DNA from 2 places in the Halobacillus shinanisalinarum genome. Region 1 is predicted to be linked to the other one. Evidence: a T-box and tRNA genes for the amino acid it is inferred to sense, from the RefSeq annotation. Region 1 holds a T-box; the other holds one or more tRNA genes.

Region 1 (15,709 bases):
AACATTTGCAAAACCAATTGAAAGAACAACCTAGGAAGTCTTTCCGTAATGTCGTTAAAGGATTGGTTCCCGAGCGATTACTTGTCTACCTATTAAAGATCAATGATGTAAATCATGAAGATAAAGCCGCAAACATCTCCAACCAGCAACTGCACAGTTTTGTCAAACACATAAAACATTTTAATGTTACTGTCCATGATTCGCAACCAATTGAAAAAGCCTTTGTCACGGGGGGCGGTGTTTCAATTAAAGAGGTTGTACCAAATACGCTGCAATCGAAACTCATGGAACGTCTTTACTTTTGTGGTGAAATTCTTGATATTCATGGTTATACAGGGGGATATAACATCACAGCTGCTATGGTTACAGGTCGAGTAGCAGGTATTCATGCAGCATATGAAGCGATGGGATAGAGGAAAATTTTGAATAACGATCTATTCAACTTTAAAGATCTTCCTTCAGTATAAAGATAAAAAGCCGAGATCCCTGATGATAGGTTTCTCGGCTTTTTACCAAATAAGAACTAAACTCATATATGTAAGTAACAAAGCTGCTGCCAAGCAAAGTACTCCATAGAACAGAGATTTTCCAGTGGCAGCTAACACACCCATAACAGCCAGAATTATAATCATACCGTTCAGACAGATGTGTTGAAACTTCGAAGCATCTTCTCCTAATGATAATAAATAAAATCCTGCTGGAATGAAGAGCAGCACAAAAGTATATTTGTTAACAAGTACGTGTGACTGTTTATCCTCCACAATACTAAACCTCCTTACTACCATTTTTCATTTTATAAAAAGTGAAACTTATTTTTAGTGTGTGTTCAAAAAGTTGACGAATGAGAAACTCGACAAAGATCGTCACCTCCCGTGACAAAGTCGACACGAGCACGTTCTTTGCGCGTCGCAAGAAGTTCGAAGTGCGACGGTTTTGAGGACCACAGCGGAGGTGAGGATCGGAAAAACCGAGCAACGAAGAAATTCGCTGTTTATCCCGTATGAACGGTCAGTAAAACTCCAAAGGTATCGTCGTGAAAATAAGAAGCTAAGCGGGGGGGTTAACTGTCCGTAAATGTCAGAATTTTAAGGAACACAGACTAAAATCGCCACGTCGTGTAAGCCTCAACGAACCATCAGTAAAAACCCTGATGGAAGTTTCACCTTATCATCTCGTAACTTTTTGAACATCCTCTATTAGTTTATCATAATCATGTAAATCTTGTTCCTGATGCTTAATGGTCTAAACGAACCGTTAAAAAAGATTCATCGGAATTCTTAAATAGGAGATTAAAATTGTACTTTTAAAGCAAAATAAAAAGGTATTGAATTAAATCAGTGAGGGTGAAAAACTTTATGGCCTTTTTAAAATTGCTTAAGAAAGGGAATAAATCATCTGGTATAGCTGCCTTGGGGAATACATTATTGGCAATTATCAAAGCGATTGCAGCTGCAGTTAGCGGTAGTGGAGCAATGTTCGCTACAGCTATCCACTCCGCAGCCGATGCCACCAACCAGGGGTTTGTCTATTTTGGTAGTGCATTAGCTGAAAAAGAACCTACAGAGCGGTTTCCAACTGGATTTGGACGCGTCGTCAACCTATTTGTACTTGTGGCTGTTACTATTATTACTATCATGGCCTATGAGACCATTTTAAAGGGATGGGGATTAATACAAGACCCTCACCCCTCATCTAACATCTGGTTGAATATTGGAGTACTAATAATAGCCATCATCATTGATGGGTATATCTTAATAAAAGTAATGAAAGAAATTGTTGTGGAGAGCCGGACAAATTCAGAAAAAGGTAATATTTTCATAAATGCATTTAAAAATGTTAGCCTCGCAGCACCGCCTACACGGCTTGTTTTTTATGAAGATATTATAGCCACAGCCGGTTCGGCAATCGCGTTAATCTTTGTTGTGTTGTCCAATCTAACAGGGTTATACTTTCTTGATGGTTTAGGTACTCTTATTATCGGCATCCTGCTAATTGGTATTGCTCTCAAAATTGGATACGAAAATACAATTGGCTTAATCGGTGTAGCTGCCCCTAAAATTGTTGAAGAACGAATAGCGAAAATTATTTTAGGTGATCAAAACGTAGTTGATATTAGTAAGCTGCGTACTCTTCAAGAAGGAAGAGATTATCATGTTGAGAGTTATATTGAGCTTAAAGAAGGACTTACGCTAGGGGAAGCGGATGATATCAAATACCAAGTTCAGGAAAAGGTAATGGAGGATCCAGGAGTTGTCGATGTGACAATAGGAATATTAGAGACTGATGATCAAAAAGACTGGCAAGTAGATAAATCAAATCCTAAGAAAAACTGATTCTTCTATTTAACGTCACGCGTAGCTGATTTGCGATGTTTTTGCTATTCATTTTATATGGGAGTAATACAGCGCAAGCAACCGGCAGACACGGCAGATGGAGTTCGGACAGGAACAGATTTATGGAAAGTTCGGTTAAGACTGGCTCGCCCTTGTACCAACACTGAACGACGTCCTGTGGGACTACTGGGCGATTGACTAGTCTTTCGTGACTTGAGCACTGGAGTTAGATGTAACTATCTTCATGTAACCTTATCCACAGTCAATTTTTTCTGGTTTCCTAATCTATAAAAAACAACCCCTTGGATAATTCCAAGGGGTTGTTTGACGTGGCCGCGTCCTACTCTCACGGGGATCGACCCGACTACCATCGGCGCTGAAGAGCTTAACTACTGTGTTCGGCATGGGAACAGGTGTGACCTCTTCGCTCTCGCCACCACATCATACGTTTATGAGGGAAACCCTCAAAACTGGATAAGACAGGCAAGACCAAACGATTCAATTTTGATATAGATAAGTCATCGATTGATTAGTATCCGTCAGCTTCACGTGTCACCACGCTTCGACCTCGGACCTATCGACCTCATCGTCTCTGAGGAATCTTACTTACTTGGCGTAAGGGGAAATCTCATCTCAAGGGGGGCTTCATGCTTAGATGCTTTCAGCACTTATCCCGTCCACACGTAGCTACCCAGCGATGCTCCTGGCGGAACAACTGGTACACCAGCGGTGTGTCCATCCCGGTCCTCTCGTACTAAGGACAGCTCCTTTCAGATTTCCAACGCCCACGACGGATAGGGACCGAACTGTCTCACGACGTTCTGAACCCAGCTCGCGTACCGCTTTAATGGGCGAACAGCCCAACCCTTGGGACCGACTACAGCCCCAGGATGCGATGAGCCGACATCGAGGTGCCAAACCTCCCCGTCGATGTGGACTCTTGGGGGAGATAAGCCTGTTATCCCCGGGGTAGCTTTTATCCGTTGAGCGACGGCCCTTCCATACGGTACCGCCGGATCACTAAGCCCGACTTTCGTCCCTGCTCGACTTGTAGGTCTCGCAGTCAAGCTCCCTTGTGCCTTTACACTCTGCGAATGATTTCCAACCATTCTGAGGGAACCTTTGGGCGCCTCCGTTACTCTTTAGGAGGCGACCGCCCCAGTCAAACTGCCCACCTGACACTGTCTCCGAACCGGATCACGGTCCTGGGTTAGAATGTCCGTACAGCCAGGGTGGTATCCCACCAGCGCCTCCACCGAAGCTAGCGCTCCGGCTTCTCAGGCTCCCACCTATCCTGTACAAGCTGTACCAACATTCAATATCAGGCTACAGTAAAGCTCCACGGGGTCTTTCCGTCCTGTCGCGGGTAATGCGCATCTTCACGCATAGTATAATTTCACCGGGTCTCTCGTTGAGACAGTGCCCAAGTCGTTGCACCTTTCGTGCGGGTCGGAACTTACCCGACAAGGAATTTCGCTACCTTAGGACCGTTATAGTTACGGCCGCCGTTTACTGGGGCTTCGGTTCAACGCTTCGCGCCAAGCGCTAACGCATCCCCTTAACCTTCCAGCACCGGGCAGGTGTCAGCCCCTATACTTCGCCTTACGGCTTCGCAGAGACCTGTGTTTTTGGTAAACAGTCGCTTGGGCCTTTTCACTGCGGCTCCTCGGCAGAGGAGCACCCCTTCTCCCGAAGTTACGGGGTCATTTTGCCGAGTTCCTTAACGAGAGTTCTCCCGCTCACCTTAGGATTCTCTCCTCGCCTACCTGTGTTGGTTTGCGGTACGGGCGCCTCTTTCCTCACTAGAGGATTTTCTTGGCAGTGTGAAATCAGGAGCTTCGGTACTCTAGTTCCCTCCCCATCACAGCTTGACGTTGCCGAGCGGATTTGCCTGTCTCGACCGTCTCACTGCTTGGACGCACACATCCAGTGGTGCGCTCTCCTTATCCTCCTGCGTCCCCCCGTCGTTCAAACGGAAAGGAGGCGGTACAGGAATATCAACCTGTTGGCCATCGCCTACGCCTTTCGGCCTCGGCTTAGGTCCCGACTAACCCTGAGAGGACGAGCCTTCCTCAGGAAACCTTGGGCTTTCGGTGAAAGAGATTCTCACTCTTTTTTCGCTACTCATACCGGCATTCTCACTTCTAAGCGCTCCACCAGTCCTTACGGTCTGACTTCGCAGCCCTTAGAACGCTCTCCTACCACTGATCCCTAAGGATCAATCCGCAGCTTCGGTGGTGTGTTTAGCCCCGGTATATTTTCGGCGCAGCGTCACTCGACCAGTGAGCTATTACGCACTCTTTCAATGATGGCTGCTTCTAAGCCAACATCCTGGTTGTCTAAGCAACGCCACATCCTTTTCCACTTAACACACACTTGGGGACCTTAGCTGGCGGTCTGGGCTGTTTCCCTTTCGACCATGAACCTTATCACCCATGGTCTGACTCCCAGAACAAAGTCGTTGGCATTCGGAGTTTGACTGAATTCGGTAACCCGGTAGGGGCCCCTCGTCCAATCAGTGCTCTACCTCCAAGACTTTCTATTCTGAGGCTAGCCCTAAAGCTATTTCGGAGAGAACCAGCTATCTCCGTGTTCGATTGGCATTTCACCCCTACCCACACCTCATCCCCGCAATTTTCAACTTGCGTGGGTTCGGGCCTCCAGTCAGTGTTACCTGACCTTCACCCTGGACATGGGTAGATCACACGGTTTCGGGTCTACGACCGCCTACTGCTTCGCCCTATTCAGACTCGCTTTCGCTGCGGCTCCGCTGCTTTAGCTTAACCTTGCAGACGGTCGTAACTCGCCGGTTCATTCTACAAAAGGCACGCCGTCACCCATCAATGGGCTCCGACTACTTGTAGGCGCACGGTTTCAGGATCTCTTTCACTCCCCTTCCGGGGTGCTTTTCACCTTTCCCTCACGGTACTGGTTCACTATCGGTTACTAGGGAGTATTTAGCCTTGGGAGATGGTCCTCCCGGATTCCGACGGAATTCCTCGTGTTCCGCCGTACTCAGGATCCACTCCGGAGAAAAGAAGATGTCGACTACAGGGCTCTTACCTGCTCTGGCTGATCGTTCCAGATCGATTCATCTATCCTCTTTTTTTGTAACTCCAAAGGAGTGTCCTACAACCCCAGAAAGCAAGCTTTCTGGTTTGGGCTGTTTCCGTTTCGCTCGCCGCTACTTGGGAAATCGCGTTTGCTTTCTCTTCCTCCGGGTAATGAGATGTTTCAGTTCCCCGGGTCTGCCTTCCCTTACCTATGTATTCAGTAAAGGATCCTGCTCCATTACGAGCAGGGGGTTCCCCCATTCGGAAATCTTCGGTGCACAGCCTACTTACGGCTTCCCAAAGCATATCGGTGTTAGTCCCGTCCTTCATCGGCTCCTAGTACCAAGGCATCCACCGTGCGCCCTTATTCACTTAACTATTGTCGTCGTGAAAAGACGTTAAAAAATTGATGTTTGATGTCTTGTCATCCCGTGTCGATCTCTATCTAAAGAGGATCGTCACGTTCTGATTATCTTATCCAGTTTTCAAGGTTCACATTGAAAGATCGTTTGATCTCTCAAAACTGAACAACCAACCAGGTACGTCTTCCGTATGCGGCAGCTTCCCGACTTTCTCGAAAGAGAAAGAGGTCGCCTTGCATATGTCCTTAGAAAGGAGGTGATCCAGCCGCACCTTCCGATACGGCTACCTTGTTACGACTTCACCCCAATCATTGGCCCCACCTTCGGCGGCTGGCTCACATAATGTGTTACCTCACCGACTTCGGGTGTTGCCAACTCTCGTGGTGTGACGGGCGGTGTGTACAAGGCCCGGGAACGTATTCACCGCGGCATGCTGATCCGCGATTACTAGCGATTCCGGCTTCATGCAGGCGAGTTGCAGCCTGCAATCCGAACTGAGAATGGTTTTATGGGATTTGCTACACCTCGCGGCTTCGCTGCCCTTTGTACCATCCATTGTAGCACGTGTGTAGCCCAGGTCATAAGGGGCATGATGATTTGACGTCATCCCCGCCTTCCTCCGGTTTGTCACCGGCAGTCACCTTAGAGTGCCCAACTGAATGCTGGCAACTAAGATTAGGGGTTGCGCTCGTTGCGGGACTTAACCCAACATCTCACGACACGAGCTGACGACAACCATGCACCACCTGTCACTTGGTCCCCGAAGGGAAAACCCTATCTCTAGGGCGATCCAAGGATGTCAAGACCTGGTAAGGTTCTTCGCGTTGCTTCGAATTAAACCACATGCTCCACCGCTTGTGCGGGCCCCGTCAATTCCTTTGAGTTTCAGCCTTGCGGCCGTACTCCCCAGGCGGAGTGCTTAATGCGTTAACTTCAGCACTAAGGGGTGGAAGCCCCCTAACACCTAGCACTCATCGTTTACGGCGTGGACTACCAGGGTATCTAATCCTGTTTGCTACCCACGCTTTCGCACCTCAGCGTCAGAAACAGACCAGAGAGTTGCCTTCGCCACTGGTGTTCCTCCACATATCTACGCATTTCACCGCTACACGTGGAATTCCACTCTCCTCTTCTGTCCTCAAGTTCCCCAGTTTCCAATGACCCTCCACGGTTGAGCCGTGGGCTTTCACATCAGACTTAAGGAACCGCCTGCGCGCGCTTTACGCCCAATAATTCCGGACAACGCTTGCCCCCTACGTATTACCGCGGCTGCTGGCACGTAGTTAGCCGGGGCTTCCTCGTTAGGTACCGTCAAGGTACCGCCCTGTTTGAACGGTACATGTTCTTCCCTAACAACAGAACTTTACGATCCGAAGACCTTCATCGTTCACGCGGCGTTGCTCCGTCAGACTTTCGTCCATTGCGGAAGATTCCCTACTGCTGCCTCCCGTAGGAGTCTGGGCCGTGTCTCAGTCCCAGTGTGGCCGATCACCCTCTCAGGTCGGCTACGCATCGTCGCCTTGGTGAGCCGTTACCTCACCAACTAGCTAATGCGCCGCGGGCCCATCTGTAAGTGATAGCTAGAAGCCATCTTTTACCTTCCTCTCATGCGAGATAAAGGATTACCCGGCATTAGCCCCGGTTTCCCGGAGTTATTCCGATCTTACAGGCAGGTTGCCCACGTGTTACTCACCCGTCCGCCGCTCATTCCACAGGCTTCACCCCCGAAGGGGATCCGCCTGCTTCCTGCGCTCGACTTGCATGTATTAGGCACGCCGCCAGCGTTCGTCCTGAGCCAGGATCAAACTCTCCATAAAAGTTAAAGTTTGACTTGCTCATTTGCACACCGAATGTGCTTGTTTGAATTCTCTCTATTTAATAGAAAGAATGATTTGACGTACTGGTTGGTTCGTTCAGTTTTCAAAGATCAAAAGATTGCTTGCCGCTTCAAAAAAAGCGACCCAATCATTATCTCATGGTGAATAAGTTAAGTCAATAACTTATTCGTGATAACGTTGCTGATAGAAAAACTATCACACTAACTCTGCGACAGTAATCAAATTCTATCATGAGAACTAAGCGAATGTCAATAGTTCGGTAGATTTTTCGAAAGTTAATTCAATTTGCCGCTTCTTGTTTTTCTAAAAAGCGATGTTCCCAACAATACGCGTTCATAATCCAAATGTCAATGATTTTTGCAAAGTAAAAACCACACCTTTAAAAAAGGCGTGGCACTTAAAGTTAGGCTGACTTTATATAATAAACTAATTTATTTCTTTTCTTGCGGATGATTTTAGCAGCGATCTTTGCCCCTCGCTTATCGTCCGTAATAAGCAAAATGTTTTTGGGGCAATCAAACTGATCCTTGAGTTCGCGCGGCAAATAGCTTAGTGGTATGTTCTCAGCTCCAGGATAGGGAGAATGGGAAGCAGAGATATAATCACGGATATCTATTACACAATAATCTCCAATCGAAACAGGATCATTTCCTAATCGAGTCAGCATTTTTTTCTCCCAAGTATCCTTCATAACGATAATCAAAACAATTACAATGCTTAAAAATAAGATGAGCTCCATGTGTTTCTACCTCTTTCACCTTAAAATACGAGCTCACCATTCCAGGAGAGCATACCGCCTTCTAGGTTTTTCACATGCTCGAATCCGTTTCCCTTTAAATATTCGGATGCGTTCATACTTCTTCTTCCAGAACGACAGACCATGACATATTCTTTATCAGGATCCAAATTGCTGACTGCTTCCGGAATATTACCTAATGGAATGTGTTTTGCTGTTGGAATGACTCCCTGCGCGACTTCTTCATCTTCCCGTACATCTATAATAGTCAAATTTGTATTTTCATCTAAACATTTTTGTAACTCATCTGGGTTTATTTCAGGAATGCTACTCATCTTATCTCCTCCTTAAACTTTTCTACCATCCATATTGTATTAAAGTTCATCTTTAAGTCAAGAATTTACGTTCACATCATTAATCATAAACAAAGAAGGCTGGTTCAACACCGAGAACCAGCCTTCTTTACATGGTATTTAATTGGCGACAATATTCACAAGTTTACCTGGGACAGCAATCACTTTTCTCACCGTCTTCCCTTCCAGCCATTCTTGAACATTGTCATTTTCTAATGCACTTTTCTCCATATCTTCTTTAGAAGCCTCTACACTCATCATCATTTTAGCACGTACTTTCCCCATTACTTGTATCACAACTTCAACTTCGTCCTCCACGAGTTTCGACTCATCAAAAGATGGCCACTCCTGGTAGCTGATCGTCTCTTCGTGACCGAGTTTCTCCCATAGTTCCTCAGCAAGGTGAGGGGCAATAGGTGAGAGCAGCTTAACAAAGCCTTCAACAAATTCTTTCGGAAGCTCGGTTGCTTTGTACCCTTCATTAATAAAGACCATCATTTGAGAAATCCCTGTATTAAAGCGTAGCTCTTGGAAGTTTTCGCTCACTTTTTGTACCGTTTCATGGTAAGTTTTCTCTAAGGTTTGATCCACACTGCTTTCTTTAATAGTTGGGGATAATTGGCCATTCACAACAAATAGTCTCCATATACGGTCCAAGAAACGTCTCGCTCCATCAAGGCCATTCGTTGACCACGCGACAGAAGCATCAAGCGGCCCCATAAACATTTCATAAAGTCTAAGAGTATCAGCGCCATGGCTATACACGATATCATCCGGGTTGACTACATTCCCTTTGGATTTACTCATTTTTTCATTACCCTCACCAAGGATCATTCCTTGGTTAAATAATTTTTGGAAAGGCTCTTTCGTAGGAACAACGCCGACATCGTAAAGTACTTTGTGCCAAAAGCGGGCGTAAAGCAAGTGTAGAACAGCGTGCTCTGCTCCCCCTATATAAACATCGACAGGAAGCCATTTCTTAAGCTTATCAAAATCAGCAAAAGTTTCGTCATTCCCTGCATCAATGTAACGAAGGTAATACCAGCAGCTGCCTGCCCACTGAGGCATTGTGTTTGTCTCTCGTCGTCCCTTCTTGCCTGTCTTCGGATCAACTACATTAACCCACTCACTAATATTGGCTAATGGCGATTCCCCAGTTCCAGAAGGTTTGATTTCCGTAGTTTTTGGAAGGGTTACTGGTAATTGATCTTCAGGAACTTCTGAGATTGTACCATCTTCCCAGTGAATAATAGGAATCGGCTCTCCCCAATAACGCTGGCGGCTAAATAACCAATCACGAAGCCGATACGTTGTTTTTTTTGTTCCATTGTTGTTGCTCTCAAGCCAGTGGATCGACTTCTTAATTGCTTCTTCCTTTCCAAGACCGTTTAAAAAGTCTGAGTTCACGTGTTTCCCATCACCTGTATAGGCTTCTTGGCCAATGTCGCCACCTTCAACGACTTCAATGATAGGAAGATCATATTTAGTAGCAAATTCATAGTCACGTTCATCATGAGCAGGAACAGCCATGATTGCACCGCTTCCGTAACTCATAAGCACATAATCCGCCACCCAGATGGGAAGTTTGTTGCCATCGATTGGGTTAATTGCATAGGCGCCCGTAAACACACCTGATTTGTTTTTAGCTAAATCAGTACGTTCCAGATCACTCTTCCTTTGCGCTTGTTCGATATACCCTTTAACAGCTTCTCTATGTTCGGCGGTTATGATTTTACCAACGAGTGGATGCTCCGGTGCAAGTACAGCGTATGTTGCTCCAAAAAGCGTGTCTGGTCTAGTTGTAAATACCTCAAAGGACATATCTTGACCAGCTATCCCAAAACTTACTTCAGCGCCTTCTGACTTTCCAATCCAGTTTCGCTGCATATCTTTTATGCTCTCCGGCCAATCCAAATCTTCTAAATCTTCTAGCAGGCGATCAGCATAGGCAGTAATCTTTAGCATCCACTGCTTCATAGGTCTGCGTTCAACAGGGTGTCCTCCACGCTCACTCTTGCCATCAATAACTTCCTCATTAGCAAGTACTGTGCCTAATGCAGGGCACCAATTAACAGCTACTTCATCAATATAAGCAAGATCTTTTTCGTAAAGCTTTAGAAAGATCCACTGTGTCCATTTGTAATAGTTCGGATCAGTTGTATTAATTTCTCGATCCCAATCATAAGAGAAGCCCAATTCCTGAATTTGCCTACGGAACGTATTAATATTATGTTTTGTAAATTCTTCAGGGTCGTTTCCTGTGTCAAGGGCATATTGTTCAGCGGGAAGTCCGAAAGCATCCCAGCCAATTGGATGCAAAACTTCATATCCTTGCATGCGTTTCATTCGTGAAACAATATCTGTCGCCGTATACCCTTCAGGGTGACCCACGTGTAACCCCGATCCTGATGGATAAGGAAACATATCTAACGCATAAAATTTCTTCTTATTGGAATCACTGTTCGTTTTGAAAGTTTTATGATCCAACCAATATGTTTGCCATTTCTTTTCAATCGTCCTATGATCAAAGGCCATAATCTTTCCTCCCTTAATTACTTTTACTGAAGATTGCCACGGTTTATAAGCGACAATCTCTTCGTTATGAAACATGTGATATGGTTCGAGGAAGCATTGCTCACGTGGCACTGCGTCTTTCCCTCCCCCTTCTCACTCTGCCAATTTTTTGAACATTTAATCTATAAAAAAGTCTCTCGTCCCAAAAGCAAGGGACGAGAGACTTTCTCCCGCGGTACCACCCAAATTAACGTTCATCACGTTCACTTGACATCGATAACGGTAATGGGACCGGAAGAAACTACTGTTAAGTTCGCTTCTTCAACATCCAAGGCGAGTTCATAAAGGTCAAGGACAGCTTTCACCACCCACTGTCTCTCTTGTGCTTGAAGCTTTATTACTAGTCCTTTTCTACGTTTAGTATATATTGGTATATTAATGAAAGGTTAAGGCTTTGTCAAGCATACAATGTTCATGTTTACAACTACCTTTAATAAGGGTAAAATTAAAATAAGAATTATACTTTCTAATGGAGGGTATTTATTGTGAAGAATCTAATTAAAAAAGCTTCCGATTATGCAAAAAAGAACCCGGAACAGACAAAACGGTACGCTAAGAAAGCATTTGATACAATTCAAAAAAAGAGAAAGTCATCCACAAATACAACACCTAAAAAATAAAGGGTAAGCCCATTCTCTATATAGAGAATGGGCTTACTTCATTTAATAATGAAACAGCCTGATCGTTTTATCTGCTGATCCGATAGCTAGTTGGTCGCAAGTCGGTGAATAATCGATACTATAATTGCCTTTAGCTGGCAGGTCCACCTCATCAACAGACAAGTCTTTTAAATTGATTCGCTTGAGCTTATAGGGCATGACTATGGATGCTTCTAGTCTTGACTGGTTGATGGCAAGTCCATAATACCCTTCATCCCCAATGGAGTATTTCTCTAAAGGATGATGTACTTCCATGTCCCAGATTATTAATTTTCCATCATATCCTATAGATATTGCAAGTTTATCCTGATCAAAAAACTTGAAGCCCATTGTTGCCTTATCATGACCTACCATTTGTTCTAACACTTCACCTGAAGGGACATCACAGCGTAGAATGGTAGGTCCTACACCACCAATTATTGCATGTGGAGCTGTCGAGGCAGTGGCGATTACACCACGATGCTGCCGGTCACCTTTAAACTTGGCGACTAACTCCCCTTCTGGCCATTCACGCACACGAAGCATATTGGACTTATTACTCGTTAATAAATATTTCTCATCGAACGTAAGGTGCATATGGCTGACCCCTGACTTTAAATCGGTCCATTTATCTGTTGGCTCTGAAGAGGAGATCTCATGTTTAAGGATTGTACCATCTCCTGAAGCTGAAAGAATCTCTTTTCCTGAGCCAATCCAAATAACACTATTTACGGTCTGCCTATGCCCCTCATAAACTTGAATACATTTTCCCGTCCCACATTCCCATAAAAACAGTTCCCCTTTGAATCCAGCCGAAAGAATATAGTTCCCCTCAGGATCAAACTTTACCTCATTCACATGTGATGAATGCTTCTTTAGCTCAATACTTTCCATCACTATCCCCTCCCTCAATAAAATCTGTCTACATAATTTCATATCGACTTAATTCATGCTACAATAATTTTTGCTACGCTAGAAACGAGTCTAGAAAAAAGAAGGTGTAAAAGATAAATCTAAAACGCGTTTTACATTTCGCACACGAATTGATGAGTGACGCATTAACACTTGGTGACACTGCAATAGATGGGACTTGTGGAAACGGCCATGATACATTATTGTTAAGCCAGCTTGTTGGGGAAAACGGTCATGTGTATGGATTTGATATCCAAGAGACAGCTATACAAAATACTAGACAGCGGCTCAAGGATAACCATGCTGATAAACAAACCACACTTGTTTTAGACAGTCATTCATCCATCGAACAACACATCCCCGATCAGCATCTTACGCGTCTCAAGGCAGCTATTTTTAACCTTGGCTATTTACCCGGAAGTGATAAATCAGTGATTACAGAAGCTGATCAAACACTTAAATCTGTTCAAACCATTCTTCATGACTTACAAAAAGAGGGTCTTATTGTACTCGTTGTATATTATGGTCATCCTGGCGGTGAAGAAGAGAAAACAGCCTTGCTTGAGTATGTAAGCAATTTGGATCAACGCCAACACAACGTTCTACAGTACGGCTTTATCAACCAGAGAAACCAGCCTCCTTTTATTATAGCTATCGAGAAGAAATAAGCCTGATAACCTACAATGGTTTACCAGGCTTTAATTTATGGTATATTTTAGTATTAAAGTAGAAGAAGGTCGCCTTCTTCCCACTCACCTTCAGTAATTCTTTCACAAAATCTTTGGCATGTTGAATATTGCTCACTTTTCTATCAGCGAGATACATTCCCACAAGGCCTTCGTGAATCATCTGATGGAAGATGGTATCTGGAAGCTTTTGAACTTCCTGGTTCGTCTGTTTAACAAAAAATACAAACCGTTGTTTCATCTGATCCCCATGATCATAGTAGGAACAGAAATTCAAGTCTCCTTCCTCTTCATCTTCCTGTTGATCAATGTAGTAGTCCAGCAAGATATGCAGACCTTGCATAAACGGAAAATAACTTTCCCCTATTTGTTGAGCTAATTGATCCGTCATCTGCCCGCTCAAGGTGTAAGAAATCAAGCAAAAAATCCCTAATGTAGAACCTGAACAAGCGGAAAATTCAAACCACTCTAGGTTCGGCCAACTTCTTTGGTAATCTTTGAACCAACTTTTCAACCTCGGTATCCGTTCTTCTTCAATGACATGCTTATGCACTTGAAGATCACTATAAAGACCACCAAGTTTATGAGTGTATTGATAGACCCCAGCATACCCCTCTGCTTCACGTAAAACCGATTGACAGGTTTGAACGAGCTCCACCAAATAACCGCCATCATTTTTGTCTTCCCGATAATAATAGTAATCTTTGATGTTATTCTCAGGAGTCAACGCATCAATCATTGCTTGATGGAGCATTCTGAAATCACTAGGATCCATAGATGTACTCCGATCACATAAATTATCTAAATAATCGCTGATCGTTTGGTAAGCGACAATAAAACGAATCGACTCTTTCCATCTCTCTCCAGCTAATAACGCATAAATGCTGCCACCTTCACAATGAAAGGTTTTAGATTCGATGCTTGCAAGAGCTTGGTTTTTTAGTTCTGAATTCGGAATTGCCTTTGCCTTATTAATCCAATGATTAAGTTCAGAGTGTACGCCGGGGAAAATATCTTTGTAGACGCGGATCATTAAATGTAATGCATTTGTGGGAACTTGACGAGCCATGGCAAGCCCTCCTTATCGCAAAGGTTTCAATAGTTGTTGCTGAATAAATTGGGTAGTAAAAGTATAAACCTGTTTCCATTCAGGTTCATTAAATAGCTCATGATATAGTCCTGGCCATTCTTTATAGGTTTTCTCATGAAGGTCGATTTTATGAAACCATTCCTTAGTCTTTCTTACATCTACCATAAGATCTTCCCCTGCCTGCATAACTAATATCGGAACCTCGGGAAACTGGTTAACCTTTAAAAAAGCTTGTCGGATCCCTTTTTGGAACTCTTTATACCAACGAATTGATACTTTCTTTAATATAAGTTGGTCATAGTGATCACGTATTCTAACGGCTTCACTTCTCGTTACATTTTCCGGATTAAACTGATTGTCCACCTTTAATGAAGGCCATAGATAATTTAAGATCTTCGAAGCTGCTTCCATAGGTTTTGATGCACCGTTTAAAATTCCCATTGCGGGGGAGGACAAAATCACACCATTTACTTTTGGTTTCAATTCTTGCATCGTGCGAATAACTGCTAAGCCACCCATACTATGTCCCAAAAGAAAAACAGGCCCTTCATCGATTTGCTTCAGCCATTCACCAATCCTTTCTATGTACTGGTCAAATGAGCGAATGTGCCCTTTTATCCCTTCTGAATTACCTTGTGCTGGCAGATCTTGACCAAATACTCGATATCCATCCGCTTCAAATTGCTTAATCAAATGATTATATCTTCCAATATGTTCGAATGCTCCATGGACGATAATTATGGAAGCTGGCACAGACCTCATACGGAAACCTCCCCACAAAAGATTTACACTTTGCTATACTGGTTATATTCATATTATAGGAGGAACCTACATGATTTGCGAATATAACGGAAGCCTTCCACAAATTGACTCTACCGTATACATAGCTGAAGACGCTGTCATTACAGGCGATGTAACGATCGGCTCTTATTCGAGTATTTGGTTTAAAACCGTCATACGAGGTGACGTAGCTCCTGTTCGAATTGGAGGAAATGTAAATATTCAAGATTTGAGCATGCTTCACCAAAGTCCTAATCAGCCGCTTATTATTGAAGACGGAGTGACTGTTGGACACCAAGTGACACTTCATTCTGCACACATAAAAAAAGATGCCCTTATTGGAATGGGATCTCT
Region 2 (15,709 bases), 1.7 Mb from region 1:
GTGCTTCTCGTGTGCGTGACCTATTTGAGAACGCTAAAAAAAATGCGCCTTGTATTATCTTTATTGATGAAATTGATGCAGTCGGTCGTCAGCGTGGAGCCGGACTTGGCGGCGGACACGATGAGCGTGAACAAACCCTAAACCAGCTTCTTGTTGAAATGGATGGGTTTGGTGCCAATGAAGGGATCATTATGATCGCTGCAACTAACCGCCCTGACATTCTTGACCCTGCGTTGCTTCGTCCAGGACGTTTTGACCGTCAAATTACGGTTGACCGCCCAGATGTGAAAGGGCGACAAGCTGTACTTGGTGTACATGCGCGTAATAAACCGTTGTCTGATAATGTTGACCTTAAAACGATTGCCCTTCGTACACCCGGTTTCTCGGGTGCCGATCTTGAAAACCTATTGAATGAAGCGGCACTGGTTGCTGCGCGTTCAAACGCCAAAAGCATTGATATGGAACATGTCGATGAAGCAATCGATCGAGTCATTGCCGGGCCAGCTAAGAAGAGTCGCGTTATTTCTCAAAAAGAACGCAACATTGTTGCCCACCATGAGAGTGGTCATACAGTGATTGGCATGGTCTTAGATGATGCCGATATGGTTCACAAGGTAACGATTGTTCCTCGCGGCCAAGCAGGCGGGTACGCTGTTATGCTGCCTCGTGAAGACCGTTACTTTATGACTAAACCTGAATTACTTGATAAGATCACTGGTTTATTAGGTGGCCGTGTAGCAGAGGAAGTTATGTTTGGTGAAGTATCAACAGGTGCTCATAATGACTTCCAACGTGCTACAAGCATCGCCCGTAAGATGGTTACTGAATATGGAATGAGTGAAAAACTCGGACCACTTCAATTCGGATCAAATTCAGGCGGGCAAGTGTTCCTTGGCCGAGATATTCAGAACGAGCAAAACTATAGTGATCAAATCGCTTATGATATTGATACAGAGGTTCAAAACTTTATTAACCATTCCTACGATCGTGCGAAGACGATCCTAACGGATAATAAAGATAAGCTTGAACTGATTGCAGGCACGTTATTAGATGTTGAAACATTGGATGCAACTCAAATTAAGTCCTTGTTTGAAAAAGGCCGCTTGCCTACAGACGATGAGTTAGAAGAAATTGCAATTAAAAACAATAAGCAGCTTAGAGCTAATCAAGAAGAGCAAAAAGAGATTGATGAAAAACAAGAGAAGAATCTTCAAGTTAATGTCCAATCAAAGCAAGATGAGGATGATTCGACTGAAGGTTCCACTGATTCCGTTAAGGATCAAAAGAGTGATGATCATAACTCTGATGATGACAAGAAGCAGTAAAGAGGAAAGTCGCATTCTCCTATTCAGAGGAGGGTGTGACTTTTTTATTGGACTTCTGAGTGGAACAATTAAGTGTTACCCCCCCAAGACAATGTGGAGTTAGGTGTTGAAAAGCCAACGCACTTTGCTTATCCTAATCGAGTTTACCAAGGCGCTTTCGCTTTTCTTATGGTATGATGGTAGCCGAAGGTAATGAATCGGGGGCTTTGTGTATGAATTTTGTGCTTGATGTCGGAAATACAAACACAGTACTCGGGGTTTTTAGTGATGAGCAGTTAAAATATCAGTGGCGTATTAAAACTGACCGTCATAAGACGGAAGATGAATACGGCATGCTTATCAAATCCCTATTTGACCATGAAGGGCTGACATTTGAAGATATAAATGGTGTTATTATTTCGTCTGTAGTTCCGCCAATTATGTTTGCACTTGATCGAATGTCCCGCTATTATTTTAAGAAACAGCCTATGATCATTGGGGAACATGATGTGGATCATGGTTTAGCCATGAAGTATCCAAACCCTAATGAAATTGGGGCGGACCGTATTGTTAATGCAGTAGGTGCCATAGAAGAATATGACACACCTCTGATTATTATTGACTTTGGAACAGCCACTACGTATTGTTACGTCAATGAAGAAAGAGAATATGTTGGTGGGGCTATTGCACCCGGTATTAATATTTCCATGGAGGCCCTCTATGCCAAAGCAGCAAAGCTTCCTAAAATCGAAATAAAGAGTCCTCAGGAGGTAATTGGACAATCAACTGTTGAAGCGATGCAGTCAGGTGTGTTTTATGGATATGTGGGACAAGTGGACGAAGTTGTCCGGCGGATGAAGGAAACAGCTTCTAAAACCCCTACAGTCATTGCCACAGGAGGGCTAGCTCGGTTAATTGCCGATCAGTCTCGGACCATAGATCATGTTGACCCATTTTTAACATTAAAAGGACTTCATAAGATTTACCAAAACAACAAGGATAAACTAGTGTTTAAAGGAGAAGGATGAACGATGTCAGATTATTTAATTCGCGCAATGGGATTTGACGGACAAGTTCGTGCCTATGCGATTCAGTCAACGGAGACTGTAGAAGAAGCACGTCGTAGACAGGATTCATGGGCTACTGCTTCAGCCGCCTTAGGTCGGACACTGACAATAAGTGCTATGATGGGTGTTATGTTAAAAGGTGAAGATAAACTTACTATTAAGGTAGAGGGAGACGGCCCGATCGGTGCTATTATTGCTGATGCTAATTCTCGAGGTGAAGTTCGTGGGTATTTAAAAAACCCGCATGTTGATTTTGATTTGAATAGTAAAGGGAAGTTGGACGTAGCACGAGCTGTAGGAACGTCAGGTACATTAAGTGTTGTAAAGGACCTTGGCATGAGAGATCACTTTACAGGACAGGTCCCAATCGTCTCTGGTGAAATTGGTGAGGATTTCACCTATTATTTTGCTAACTCTGAACAAGTCCCTTCTGCGGTTGGAGCGGGGGTGCTCGTGAACACAGATCATTCAATTTTGGCCTCGGGTGGCTTTATTATTCAGATGATGCCTGGTGCAGAGGAAAAAACGACCACTGCTATTGAAGAACGCCTAAGTCAAATGGCTCCGATCTCTACAATGATTCGTGAAGGGAAAAGCCCTGAACAAATCTTGCATGCCCTCCTAGGGGAAGAGAATGTTCAATTATTAGACACCTTACCTGTTTCATTTTCCTGCCACTGTTCTAGAGAAAGAGTAGAGATGGCAATTTCAAGTCTCGGAGATGAGGAAATTGAGCGTATGATTGAAGAAGATCAGGGGGCAGAAGCGAAATGTCATTTCTGTAATGAAGCGTATCACTTTGATGAAAATGATTTGAAGGAATTGCAGTCCGGCTCATCACAATAAGACATTACTCTAAGCGGAACAGTAGACGAAACTGTTTCGCTTTTTTCTTTGAAGAGAAGAGATTGAAATGTTTGACAATAGACGAATACTTACGTATCTTTAGATTAAATCCCATTAAAATACTTGGAATTAGGAGTGAAAAAATGAGAGTTGCAAATAATGTAAGTGAACTAGTTGGAAAAACACCCATGGTAAGGCTAAATAGAAGTGCAGATGAAGATAGTGCAGACATTTACTTAAAACTGGAGTATATGAATCCGGGGAGTTCGGTGAAAGACCGTATTGCCCTATCTATGATTGAAGCAGCGGAGGAATCAGGAGAATTAAAAGCAGGCGATACACTTGTTGAGCCAACAAGTGGAAACACAGGTATTGGCCTGGCTATGATTGCTGCGGCTAAAGGATATAAAGCGACGCTTGTAATGCCTGATACAATGAGTCAAGAGCGACGCAACTTACTTCGTGCCTATGGTGCAGAACTTATCCTGACACCAGGTAGTGACGGGATGAAAGGTGCGATTAAAAAGGCTGAGGAACTTAAGGATAAGCATGGTTATTTCATGCCCCAGCAGTTTAATAACAAAGCCAACGTAGCTGTACATGCCCGCACGACTGGTCCTGAAATTATTGAGCAAATAGGCGACCAGCTCGATGCGTTCGTTTCTGGAATTGGAACAGGTGGGACGATTACAGGAGCGGGAAAAGTCTTGAAAAATCATTATTCTGACATTAAAATTTATGCGATTGAGCCCGAAGATTCTGCGATTTTGTCTGGAGGACAGCCGGGCCCTCACAAACTCCAAGGACTTGGAGCAGGATTTGTGCCGGAAATATTGGATACAGAGATTTATGATGAAGTCTATACAGTATCGAAAGAAGATTCTTATGCCGCTGCACGTGAAGCAGCAGGAAAAGATGGCATTCTTGGTGGTGTCTCCTCAGGATCGGCCATTCATGTTGCAAAACAAGTTGCTAAGAAGTTAGGAAAAGGTAAAAAGGTAGTAGCTGTACTTCCTAGTAATGGAGAGCGATATCTATCTACCCCGCTTTATCAATTTGATGAAGAATAGAATAAAAAGAGAGGAACTGAGCTCGCTTTTAGAGCTCAGTTTTTTTAACGTCTAAGGAAATTATAAAAATATTTGCCTGTGTATAAGCTTACATGAAGTTAGCCACATCCAGCTCCAGCGCGCAAGACTAGTCAATCCGTGGCCCCACAGGATGTTTCGGTTTTAGCCGAACTTCCACTGTCGTGTCTACCGGGGCGCCCCGAGCTTTTGTTCTTGGGAAATAACCCCCGTGATAGATGTCGCAAAATGTTGTAAAATAGATATAAATATCTTTTGAAAGAGGGAACGGGAAATGCAATCTACTCTTAGGACAAAAGTAAAACAGTACGATTATTCAAAGCAAACGCTCGTGATGGGGATCCTTAATATTACACCGGATTCTTTTTCTGACGGGGGAGAATTCAACGAGATCAATCGGTCTGTTGAACAAGCCTTGAAAATGGAAGGGCAAGGTGCTCATATTATAGATGTTGGGGGAGAATCAACAAGGCCTGGACATGCTCCAGTCACCGAGGCTGAGGAAATCTCACGTGTAGTTCCGGTTATTGAAGCAATTCGTGATAAGCTGTCTATTCCTATATCCATCGATACCTATAAAGCAGAGGTTGCGAAACAAGCTCTTAATGCAGGGGCCTCGATTATAAATGATGTATGGGGGGCTAAACGTGAACCGAGAATTGCTCAAGTCGCTGCAGACTATGATGTTCCGCTCATCCTCATGCATAATCGAACAGATAAAAAGTATCGTTCACTTATTGACGATATGAAAGTGGACTTAAAGGAAAGTATTGATATAGCTAAGCAAGCTGGTGTAAAGGATCAGCGCATTATATTGGATCCAGGTGTTGGTTTTGCTAAGTCACCTGAAGATAATTTAGTTGTAATGAGAAACTTACATCAGTTTCTTGAGTTAGATTATCCGATCTTATTAGGTACTTCCAGGAAATCCTTTATTGGTCTTACACTTGATTTGCCAGAAGATCAGCGAATGGAAGGTACGGGGGCAACAGTTTGTTACGGAGTAGCACAAGGTATGCAAATTGTCCGAGTTCATGATGTCGAACCGATCGTTCGTATGACAAAAATGATGGATGCTATGATGGGAAAGGAGTCAACCAATGGATAAAATCTATTTGAACAGCATGGAATTCTGGGGGTATCATGGGCTTTTTCCAGAGGAAAACAAACTCGGTCAACGCTTTTACGTCGACCTTGAACTTGAATTGGATTTAAAGCCGGCTGCACAAACAGACGATATGAATCAATCGATCAACTATGGTGAAATATATGAAGTAACCAAAAAGGTGGTTGAGGGAGAAGCAAGGAAACTAGTAGAAACTGTTGCTGAACAACTTTCTGGGAAGCTTCTGGAGCATTTCGAGCTGCTGGATGCGTGCCGCGTTAAGGTGACTAAACCGGATCCACCTATTCCAGGTCATTACAAGTCTGTAGCCATAGACATTTACAGGGAGAGAACGGATGATTAGAGCTTATATTGCTCTGGGATCAAATATAGCCCCGAGAGAGCAGTACTTAACTGAGGCGATGACCATGCTTCGTGAGCACGACTCCATTATAATATGTACAACTTCGAAAGTTTATGAAACGGCTCCTGTCGGTTATGTCGATCAGAATGATTTTCTAAACATGGTGGTTGAAATTGAAACTGGGTTGCAGCCGTTGGCGTTGCTTGATTACTGCCAAAGCATTGAACAGAAATTAGGTAGAAAGCGCACTATTAAATGGGGTCCCCGCACAATAGACCTTGACATTTTACTGTATAATGAAGAAAATATGAAAGCAGAGCGACTGACGATTCCACATCCTCATATGCACGAGCGCGCGTTCGTTATCGTGCCGCTTGCTGAAGTGAATCCGGGAGCTTACCTTCCATCATTAAACCAGACAGTTGAAGAAATACTTCAGCAGCTGCCTGAAGATGAAGTGAAAAGTATCCAGCCGCTACGTCAGCTTTAATTACAAGAAAGTGTTGTTTATAGATTAAGATACAATTTATTTTGAAGGAGAATGCATATGTTTCAAATCGGAGATATCACCATTCCGAACAGAGTTGTGCTTGCCCCGATGGCAGGTGTATGTAACTCAGCCTTTCGTCTAACTGTTAAGGAGTTCGGTGCAGGACTAGTTTGTGCGGAAATGGTTAGTGATAAAGGGATTGTTAATCAAAACAAGAAAACGATGGACATGCTTTACATCGATCCAGATGAAGAACCTATGAGTCTGCAAATTTTTGGCGGCGAAGAAGAGACCCTTATTAATGCAGCAAAATTCGTTGATAAAAATACTACAGCTAATATTATTGATATTAATATGGGATGTCCTGTGCCCAAGATTACGAAATGTGATGCGGGTTCTAAATGGTTGCTTGACCCGGATAAGATGTACAACATGGTTTCTGAAGTTGTTAAGGCAGTGGACAAACCCGTTACTGTAAAAATGCGTACAGGGTGGGATGAGGAACATATTTTAGCTTTGGAGAATGGTAAAGCTCTTGAAGCGGCTGGAGCCAAATCTGTAGCTCTTCACGGGCGTACCCGCGACCAAATGTATGAAGGTGTAGCAGACTGGGAGATTGTACGTAAGCTGAAGGAAACTGTCAATATTCCCGTTATCGGTAACGGTGACATCGATTCACCTCAAGTCGCTAAGCAACGCCTAGAAGAAACAGGTGTAGACGCTGTGATGATTGGGCGTGCAGCTCTTGGAAACCCGTGGATGATTTATCGCACGGCGAAGTTTCTTGAAACAGGTGAGCTTGTTGATGAGCCTACCCCGAAAGAGAAAATTGATGTCTGCATGCTTCACATGGACCGCTTGATTCGCCTGAAAAATGAGAAAGTAGCGATCCTCGAGATGCGTAAACACGCTTCATGGTATTTAAAAGGACTAAAAGGTGGCGGCCGTGTACGTAACCGAATTAACCAAGCTGAAACGAGAGATACCATGTTAGACATTCTTTATGATTTTGCTAATGACCTTGAAGAAAGTATCAAAGTATCCTGACTCCTGGTCGTTGACAGGGTGCAAGGTCTTTTCTATACTAAATCATAGTTGTAATACTGCCAGTGGCTTACTGGCAGTTTTTATTATTGAACCGGATTTACCATGTAAATGAAGATAGGAATGGAGTGATGACAATGACGGAAGAACTCAATGATCAAATGCGGGTGCGTCGGGAGAAACTGAGTACTTACAAAGATCAAGGACTGGATCCTTTTGGAAGTAAATTCGAACGCACTGCTTTAGCTGAAGATTTAATAACAAAATATGATGAATTTTCTAAAGATGAACTTGAAGAGCAACAATTTCCTGCTACTATTGCTGGGCGAATCATGACAAAGCGTGGGAAAGGAAAGGCGGGCTTTGCTCACATTCAGGACCTTAGTGGTCAAATTCAGCTTTATGTCCGTAAAGACAGTGTAGGTGATGAAGCTTACGAGGTGTTTAAGACAGCTGATATAGGTGATATTGTCGGTATCTCTGGTGTAATGTTCAAGACTAACGTAGGAGAACTCTCAGTCAAAGCGGGCGAGTTTCAAGTTTTAACAAAATCTCTAAGACCATTACCTGAAAAATTCCATGGTTTAAAAGATGTTGAACAACGCTATCGTCAACGTTACTTAGACCTTATTACCAATCCTGAAAGCCGTGATACCTTTATTTTGCGCAGTAAAATCATTCAGTCCATGCGTAGATATTTAGATAACCTCGGATTTCTAGAGGTTGAAACACCGATGATGCACGGAATACCAGGTGGAGCATCAGCTCGTCCATTTGAAACGCACCATAACGCTCTCGACATGCAGCTATATATGAGAATTGCCATCGAACTTCATCTGAAAAGATTAATCGTAGGCGGCATGGAGAAGGTGTATGAGATTGGACGAGTCTTTCGTAATGAAGGGGTCTCCACTCGACACAACCCTGAATTCACCATGATTGAATTATATGAAGCTTATGCTGATTACCATGATATTATGGATTTAACCGAAAACTTGGTCGCTCATATTGCTAAAGAGGTACTTGGCTCAACAACTGTTACTTATGATAATGAAGAGATTCATTTACAACCTAAATGGACCCGAATCCATATGGTAGATGCTGTGAAAGAATACACAGGCGTGGACTTCTGGAAGCAACTGAGTGATGAAGAAGCAAAATCTGTTGCTAAAGAGCATGGGATAGAGATCCAAGATACGATGACATTCGGTCATATTGTTAACGAATTTTTTGAACAAAAAGTCGAAGAGAAACTTATTCAACCTACTTTTGTATATGGCCAGCCAATTGAAATCTCTCCTCTTGCTAAGAAGAATCCAGAGGACGCACGTTTTACTGACCGTTTTGAGCTATTCATTGTAGGGCGCGAACACGCAAATGCCTTCTCTGAGCTTAACGATCCTATCGATCAACGTGAGCGATTTGAGGCACAGCTTAAAGAGCGCGAAGAAGGAAACGATGAAGCGCACATGATGGACGAAGATTTCTTGGAATCATTAGAATATGGTATGCCTCCAACGGGTGGGCTAGGTATTGGAATCGATCGTCTCGTTATGCTGCTAACAAACTCTTCATCGATCCGAGATGTATTGTTGTTCCCACAAATGAGAAACCGCGAATCATAATCTTTAATCTAACCCCTCGACTTCTCATCGAGGGGTTTTATGCCATGCAATCGTCAGAAAAAACTTTTATTTCGCTGTAGTCTTGATTTACCTTTGAAACCATGGTAAATTATTAAACGTCGCACAAAGCGAACGCGACAGATTATCTCAGTTAGCAAAAACAACATGAAAAAGTTATTGACTTAACTTACTCACCATGATATATTAATTAAGTCGCTGTTTTGAAGCGGCAAGCAATCTTTTGATCTTTGAAAACTGAACGAACCAACCAGTACGTCAATATATTCTTTCTATTAAATAGAGAGAATTCAAACAAGCACATTCGGTGTGCAAATGAGCAAGTCAAACTTTAACTTTTATGGAGAGTTTGATCCTGGCTCAGGACGAACGCTGGCGGCGTGCCTAATACATGCAAGTCGAGCGCAGGAAGCAGGCGGATCCCCTTCGGGGGTGAAGCCTGTGGAATGAGCGGCGGACGGGTGAGTAACACGTGGGCAACCTGCCTGTAAGATCGGAATAACTCCGGGAAACCGGGGCTAATGCCGGGTAATCCTTTATCTCGCATGAGAGGAAGGTAAAAGATGGCTTCTAGCTATCACTTACAGATGGGCCCGCGGCGCATTAGCTAGTTGGTGAGGTAACGGCTCACCAAGGCGACGATGCGTAGCCGACCTGAGAGGGTGATCGGCCACACTGGGACTGAGACACGGCCCAGACTCCTACGGGAGGCAGCAGTAGGGAATCTTCCGCAATGGACGAAAGTCTGACGGAGCAACGCCGCGTGAACGATGAAGGTCTTCGGATCGTAAAGTTCTGTTGTTAGGGAAGAACATGTACCGTTCAAACAGGGCGGTACCTTGACGGTACCTAACGAGGAAGCCCCGGCTAACTACGTGCCAGCAGCCGCGGTAATACGTAGGGGGCAAGCGTTGTCCGGAATTATTGGGCGTAAAGCGCGCGCAGGCGGTTCCTTAAGTCTGATGTGAAAGCCCACGGCTCAACCGTGGAGGGTCATTGGAAACTGGGGAACTTGAGGACAGAAGAGGAGAGTGGAATTCCACGTGTAGCGGTGAAATGCGTAGATATGTGGAGGAACACCAGTGGCGAAGGCGACTCTCTGGTCTGTTTCTGACGCTGAGGTGCGAAAGCGTGGGTAGCAAACAGGATTAGATACCCTGGTAGTCCACGCCGTAAACGATGAGTGCTAGGTGTTAGGGGGCTTCCACCCCTTAGTGCTGAAGTTAACGCATTAAGCACTCCGCCTGGGGAGTACGGCCGCAAGGCTGAAACTCAAAGGAATTGACGGGGGCCCGCACAAGCGGTGGAGCATGTGGTTTAATTCGAAGCAACGCGAAGAACCTTACCAGGTCTTGACATCCTTGGATCGCCCTAGAGATAGGGTTTTCCCTTCGGGGACCAAGTGACAGGTGGTGCATGGTTGTCGTCAGCTCGTGTCGTGAGATGTTGGGTTAAGTCCCGCAACGAGCGCAACCCCTAATCTTAGTTGCCAGCATTCAGTTGGGCACTCTAAGGTGACTGCCGGTGACAAACCGGAGGAAGGCGGGGATGACGTCAAATCATCATGCCCCTTATGACCTGGGCTACACACGTGCTACAATGGATGGTACAAAGGGCAGCGAAGCCGCGAGGTGTAGCAAATCCCATAAAACCATTCTCAGTTCGGATTGCAGGCTGCAACTCGCCTGCATGAAGCCGGAATCGCTAGTAATCGCGGATCAGCATGCCGCGGTGAATACGTTCCCGGGCCTTGTACACACCGCCCGTCACACCACGAGAGTTGGCAACACCCGAAGTCGGTGAGGTAACACATTATGTGAGCCAGCCGCCGAAGGTGGGGCCAATGATTGGGGTGAAGTCGTAACAAGGTAGCCGTATCGGAAGGTGCGGCTGGATCACCTCCTTTCTAAGGACATATGCAAGGCGACCTCTTTCTCTTTCGAGAAAGTCGGGAAGCTGCCGCATACGGAAGACGTACCTGGTTGGTTGTTCAGTTTTGAGAGATCAAACGATCTTTCAATGTGAACCTTGAAAACTGGATAAGATAATCAGAACGTGACGATCCTCTTTAGATAGAGATCGACACGGGATGACAAGACATCAAACATCAATTTTTTAACGTCTTTTCACGACGACAATAGTTAAGTGAATAAGGGCGCACGGTGGATGCCTTGGTACTAGGAGCCGATGAAGGACGGGACTAACACCGATATGCTTTGGGAAGCCGTAAGTAGGCTGTGCACCGAAGATTTCCGAATGGGGGAACCCCCTGCTCGTAATGGAGCAGGATCCTTTACTGAATACATAGGTAAGGGAAGGCAGACCCGGGGAACTGAAACATCTCATTACCCGGAGGAAGAGAAAGCAAACGCGATTTCCCAAGTAGCGGCGAGCGAAACGGAAACAGCCCAAACCAGAAAGCTTGCTTTCTGGGGTTGTAGGACACTCCTTTGGAGTTACAAAAAAAGAGGATAGATGAATCGATCTGGAACGATCAGCCAGAGCAGGTAAGAGCCCTGTAGTCGACATCTTCTTTTCTCCGGAGTGGATCCTGAGTACGGCGGAACACGAGGAATTCCGTCGGAATCCGGGAGGACCATCTCCCAAGGCTAAATACTCCCTAGTAACCGATAGTGAACCAGTACCGTGAGGGAAAGGTGAAAAGCACCCCGGAAGGGGAGTGAAAGAGATCCTGAAACCGTGCGCCTACAAGTAGTCGGAGCCCATTGATGGGTGACGGCGTGCCTTTTGTAGAATGAACCGGCGAGTTACGACCGTCTGCAAGGTTAAGCTAAAGCAGCGGAGCCGCAGCGAAAGCGAGTCTGAATAGGGCGAAGCAGTAGGCGGTCGTAGACCCGAAACCGTGTGATCTACCCATGTCCAGGGTGAAGGTCAGGTAACACTGACTGGAGGCCCGAACCCACGCAAGTTGAAAATTGCGGGGATGAGGTGTGGGTAGGGGTGAAATGCCAATCGAACACGGAGATAGCTGGTTCTCTCCGAAATAGCTTTAGGGCTAGCCTCAGAATAGAAAGTCTTGGAGGTAGAGCACTGATTGGACGAGGGGCCCCTACCGGGTTACCGAATTCAGTCAAACTCCGAATGCCAACGACTTTGTTCTGGGAGTCAGACCATGGGTGATAAGGTTCATGGTCGAAAGGGAAACAGCCCAGACCGCCAGCTAAGGTCCCCAAGTGTGTGTTAAGTGGAAAAGGATGTGGCGTTGCTTAGACAACCAGGATGTTGGCTTAGAAGCAGCCATCATTGAAAGAGTGCGTAATAGCTCACTGGTCGAGTGACGCTGCGCCGAAAATATACCGGGGCTAAACACACCACCGAAGCTGCGGATTGATCCTTAGGGATCAGTGGTAGGAGAGCGTTCTAAGGGCTGCGAAGTCAGACCGTAAGGACTGGTGGAGCGCTTAGAAGTGAGAATGCCGGTATGAGTAGCGAAAAAAGAGTGAGAATCTCTTTCACCGAAAGCCCAAGGTTTCCTGAGGAAGGCTCGTCCTCTCAGGGTTAGTCGGGACCTAAGCCGAGGCCGAAAGGCGTAGGCGATGGCCAACAGGTTGATATTCCTGTACCGCCTCCTTTCCGTTTGAACGACGGGGGACGCAGGAGGATAAGGAGAGCGCACCACTGGATGTGTGCGTCCAAGCAGTGAGACGGTCGAGACAGGCAAATCCGCTCGGCAACGTCAAGCTGTGATGGGGAGGGAACTAGAGTACCGAAGCTCCTGATTTCACACTGCCAAGAAAATCCTCTAGTGAGGAAAGAGGCGCCCGTACCGCAAACCAACACAGGTAGGCGAGGAGAGAATCCTAAGGTGAGCGGGAGAACTCTCGTTAAGGAACTCGGCAAAATGACCCCGTAACTTCGGGAGAAGGGGTGCTCCTCTGCCGAGGAGCCGCAGTGAAAAGGCCCAAGCGACTGTTTACCAAAAACACAGGTCTCTGCGAAGCCGTAAGGCGAAGTATAGGGGCTGACACCTGCCCGGTGCTGGAAGGTTAAGGGGATGCGTTAGCGCTTGGCGCGAAGCGTTGAACCGAAGCCCCAGTAAACGGCGGCCGTAACTATAACGGTCCTAAGGTAGCGAAATTCCTTGTCGGGTAAGTTCCGACCCGCACGAAAGGTGCAACGACTTGGGCACTGTCTCAACGAGAGACCCGGTGAAATTATACTATGCGTGAAGATGCGCATTACCCGCGACAGGACGGAAAGACCCCGTGGAGCTTTACTGTAGCCTGATATTGAATGTTGGTACAGCTTGTACAGGATAGGTGGGAGCCTGAGAAGCCGGAGCGCTAGCTTCGGTGGAGGCGCTGGTGGGATACCACCCTGGCTGTACGGACATTCTAACCCAGGACCGTGATCCGGTTCGGAGACAGTGTCAGGTGGGCAGTTTGACTGGGGCGGTCGCCTCCTAAAGAGTAACGGAGGCGCCCAAAGGTTCCCTCAGAATGGTTGGAAATCATTCGCAGAGTGTAAAGGCACAAGGGAGCTTGACTGCGAGACCTACAAGTCGAGCAGGGACGAAAGTCGGGCTTAGTGATCCGGCGGTACCGTATGGAAGGGCCGTCGCTCAACGGATAAAAGCTACCCCGGGGATAACAGGCTTATCTCCCCCAAGAGTCCACATCGACGGGGAGGTTTGGCACCTCGATGTCGGCTCATCGCATCCTGGGGCTGTAGTCGGTCCCAAGGGTTGGGCTGTTCGCCCATTAAAGCGGTACGCGAGCTGGGTTCAGAACGTCGTGAGACAGTTCGGTCCCTATCCGTCGTGGGCGTTGGAAATCTGAAAGGAGCTGTCCTTAGTACGAGAGGACCGGGATGGACACACCGCTGGTGTACCAGTTGTTCCGCCAGGAGCATCGCTGGGTAGCTACGTGTGGACGGGATAAGTGCTGAAAGCATCTAAGCATGAAGCCCCCCCTTGAGATGAGATTTCCCCTTACGCCAAGTAAGTAAGATTCCTCAGAGACGATGAGGTCGATAGGTCCGAGGTCGAAGCGTGGTGACACGTGAAGCTGACGGATACTAATCAATCGATGACTTATCTATATCAAAATTGAATCGTTTGGTCTTGCCTGTCTTATCCAGTTTTGAGGGTTTTCAAAAAAACTCTTGAAATTTCCCTGAAAGGGCAATATAATATATCTTGTCCTTGAAATTAATAAGGTTTGGTGGCGAGAGCGAAGAGGTCACACCTGTTCCTATGCCGAACACAGTAGTTAAGCTCTTCAGCGCCGATGGTAGTCGGGTCGATCCCCGTGAGAGTAGGACGCTGCCAAGCCTTATTACATAATCCGGAGGATTAGCTCAGCTGGGAGAGCACTTGCCTTACAAGCAAGGGGTCGCAGGTTCGAGCCCTGCATCCTCCACCATGATTGCCGGCCTAGCTCAACTGGTAGAGCAACTGATTTGTAATCAGTAGGTTGGGGGTTCAAGTCCTCTGGCCGGCACCATTGATCGCTTTTCAACATTGATATATGAACGATAAGTTAGTTTTTATTAAGAGCCATTAGCTCAGCTGGTAGAGCATCTGACTTTTAATCAGAGGGTCGGAGGTTCGAGCCCTCCATGGCTCACCATTTTTTAGCGGGTGTGGTGGAATTGGCAGACACGCTAGATTTAGGATCTAGTGCTTCACGGCGTGGGGGTTCAAGTCCCTCCACCCGCATTATATGCGGAAGTAGTTCAGTGGTAGAACACCACCTTGCCAAGGTGGGGGTCGCGGGTTCGAATCCCGTCTTCCGCTCCATAATACTTAATAAGATTTAAAAGACCTAACAAACTTGTCAAGCCGGGGTGGCGGAATTGGCAGACGCACAGGACTTAAAATCCTGCGGTAGGTTTCTACCGTGCCGGTTCGAGTCCGGCCCTCGGCACCATAATTTTATTTGCGCCCGTAGCTCAATTGGATAGAGCGTCTGACTACGGATCAGAAGGTTAGGGGTTCGACTCCTCTCGGGCGCGCCATTATTTTACGGGAAGTAGCTCAGCTTGGTAGAGCACTTGGTTTGGGACCAAGGGGTCGCAGGTTCGAATCCTGTCTTCCCGACCATTCTCTAACCATTACAACTTGGGGCCTTAGCTCAGCTGGGAGAGCGCCTGCTTTGCACGCAGGAGGTCAGCGGTTCGATCCCGCTAGGCTCCACCATTTTTGATCTTTGAAAACTGAACGAACCAACCAGTACGTCAATATATTCTTTCTATTAAATAGAGAGAATTCAAACAAGCACATTCGGTGTGCAAATGAGCAAGTCAAACTTTAACTTTTATGGAGAGTTTGATCCTGGCTCAGGACGAACGCTGGCGGCGTGCCTAATACATGCAAGTCGAGCGCAGGAAGCAGGCGGATCCCCTTCGGGGGTGAAGCCTGTGGAATGAGCGGCGGACGGGTGAGTAACACGTGGGCAACCTGCCTGTAAGATCGGAATAACTCCGGGAAACCGGGGCTAATGCCGGGTAATCCTTTATCTCGCATGAGAGGAAGGTAAAAGATGGCTTCTAGCTATCACTTACAGATGGGCCCGCGGCGCATTAGCTAGTTGGTGAGGTAACGGCTCACCAAGGCGACGATGCGTAGCCGACCTGAGAGGGTGATCGGCCACACTGGGACTGAGACACGGCCCAGACTCCTACGGGAGGCAGCAGTAGGGAATCTTCCGCAATGGACGAAAGTCTGACGGAGCAACGCCGCGTGAACGATGAAGGTCTTCGGATCGTAAAGTTCTGTTGTTAGGGAAGAACATGTA

Evidence for each region. The T-box of region 1 lies ahead of leuS (leucine--tRNA ligase). A T-box ahead of a tRNA ligase gene usually reads a tRNA of that ligase, here a tRNA-Leu.
Region 2: it has a tRNA-Leu gene. The T-box ahead of leuS (leucine--tRNA ligase) is inferred to sense a tRNA for this amino acid. The anticodon was not compared.

Annotation. Positions count from the first base shown of each region.
Region 1 covers NZ_CP095074.1:796,568-812,276, forward strand. The annotation lists gene MUO14_RS04260 (BaiN/RdsA family NAD(P)/FAD-dependent oxidoreductase) at 1-413, shown strand, start outside; gene MUO14_RS04265 (hypothetical protein) at 510-761, opposite strand; gene MUO14_RS04270 (cation diffusion facilitator family transporter) at 1,356-2,333, shown strand; rRNA gene rrf (5S ribosomal RNA) at 2,661-2,774, opposite strand; rRNA gene MUO14_RS04280 (23S ribosomal RNA) at 2,843-5,764, opposite strand; rRNA gene MUO14_RS04285 (16S ribosomal RNA) at 5,998-7,565, opposite strand; gene MUO14_RS04290 (rhodanese-like domain-containing protein) at 7,990-8,325, opposite strand; gene MUO14_RS04295 (rhodanese-like domain-containing protein) at 8,346-8,657, opposite strand; gene leuS (leucine--tRNA ligase) at 8,796-11,210, opposite strand; T-box leader at 11,398-11,612, opposite strand; gene MUO14_RS24240 (hypothetical protein) at 11,735-11,869, shown strand; gene MUO14_RS04305 (WD40 repeat domain-containing protein) at 11,912-12,781, opposite strand; gene MUO14_RS04310 (tRNA 5-(aminomethyl)-2-thiouridylate-methyltransferase MnmM) at 12,934-13,467, shown strand; gene MUO14_RS04315 (tetraprenyl-beta-curcumene synthase family protein) at 13,478-14,554, opposite strand; gene MUO14_RS04320 (alpha/beta hydrolase) at 14,567-15,337, opposite strand; gene MUO14_RS04325 (gamma carbonic anhydrase) at 15,408-15,709, shown strand, end outside.
Region 2 covers NZ_CP095074.1:2,483,195-2,498,903, forward strand. The annotation lists gene ftsH (ATP-dependent zinc metalloprotease FtsH) at 1-1,325, shown strand, start outside; gene MUO14_RS12245 (type III pantothenate kinase) at 1,538-2,332, shown strand; gene hslO (Hsp33 family molecular chaperone HslO) at 2,336-3,217, shown strand; gene cysK (cysteine synthase A) at 3,361-4,287, shown strand; gene folP (dihydropteroate synthase) at 4,580-5,413, shown strand; gene folB (dihydroneopterin aldolase) at 5,406-5,774, shown strand; gene folK (2-amino-4-hydroxy-6-hydroxymethyldihydropteridine diphosphokinase) at 5,767-6,264, shown strand; gene dusB (tRNA dihydrouridine synthase DusB) at 6,322-7,311, shown strand; gene lysS (lysine--tRNA ligase) at 7,446-8,933, shown strand; rRNA gene MUO14_RS12285 (16S ribosomal RNA) at 9,289-10,857, shown strand; rRNA gene MUO14_RS12290 (23S ribosomal RNA) at 11,091-14,012, shown strand; rRNA gene rrf (5S ribosomal RNA) at 14,131-14,244, shown strand; tRNA gene MUO14_RS12300 (tRNA-Val) at 14,260-14,335, shown strand; tRNA gene MUO14_RS12305 (tRNA-Thr) at 14,341-14,416, shown strand; tRNA gene MUO14_RS12310 (tRNA-Lys) at 14,467-14,542, shown strand; tRNA gene MUO14_RS12315 (tRNA-Leu) at 14,550-14,631, shown strand; tRNA gene MUO14_RS12320 (tRNA-Gly) at 14,638-14,712, shown strand; tRNA gene MUO14_RS12325 (tRNA-Leu) at 14,754-14,842, shown strand; tRNA gene MUO14_RS12330 (tRNA-Arg) at 14,854-14,930, shown strand; tRNA gene MUO14_RS12335 (tRNA-Pro) at 14,939-15,015, shown strand; tRNA gene MUO14_RS12340 (tRNA-Ala) at 15,036-15,111, shown strand; rRNA gene MUO14_RS12345 (16S ribosomal RNA) at 15,229-15,709, shown strand, end outside.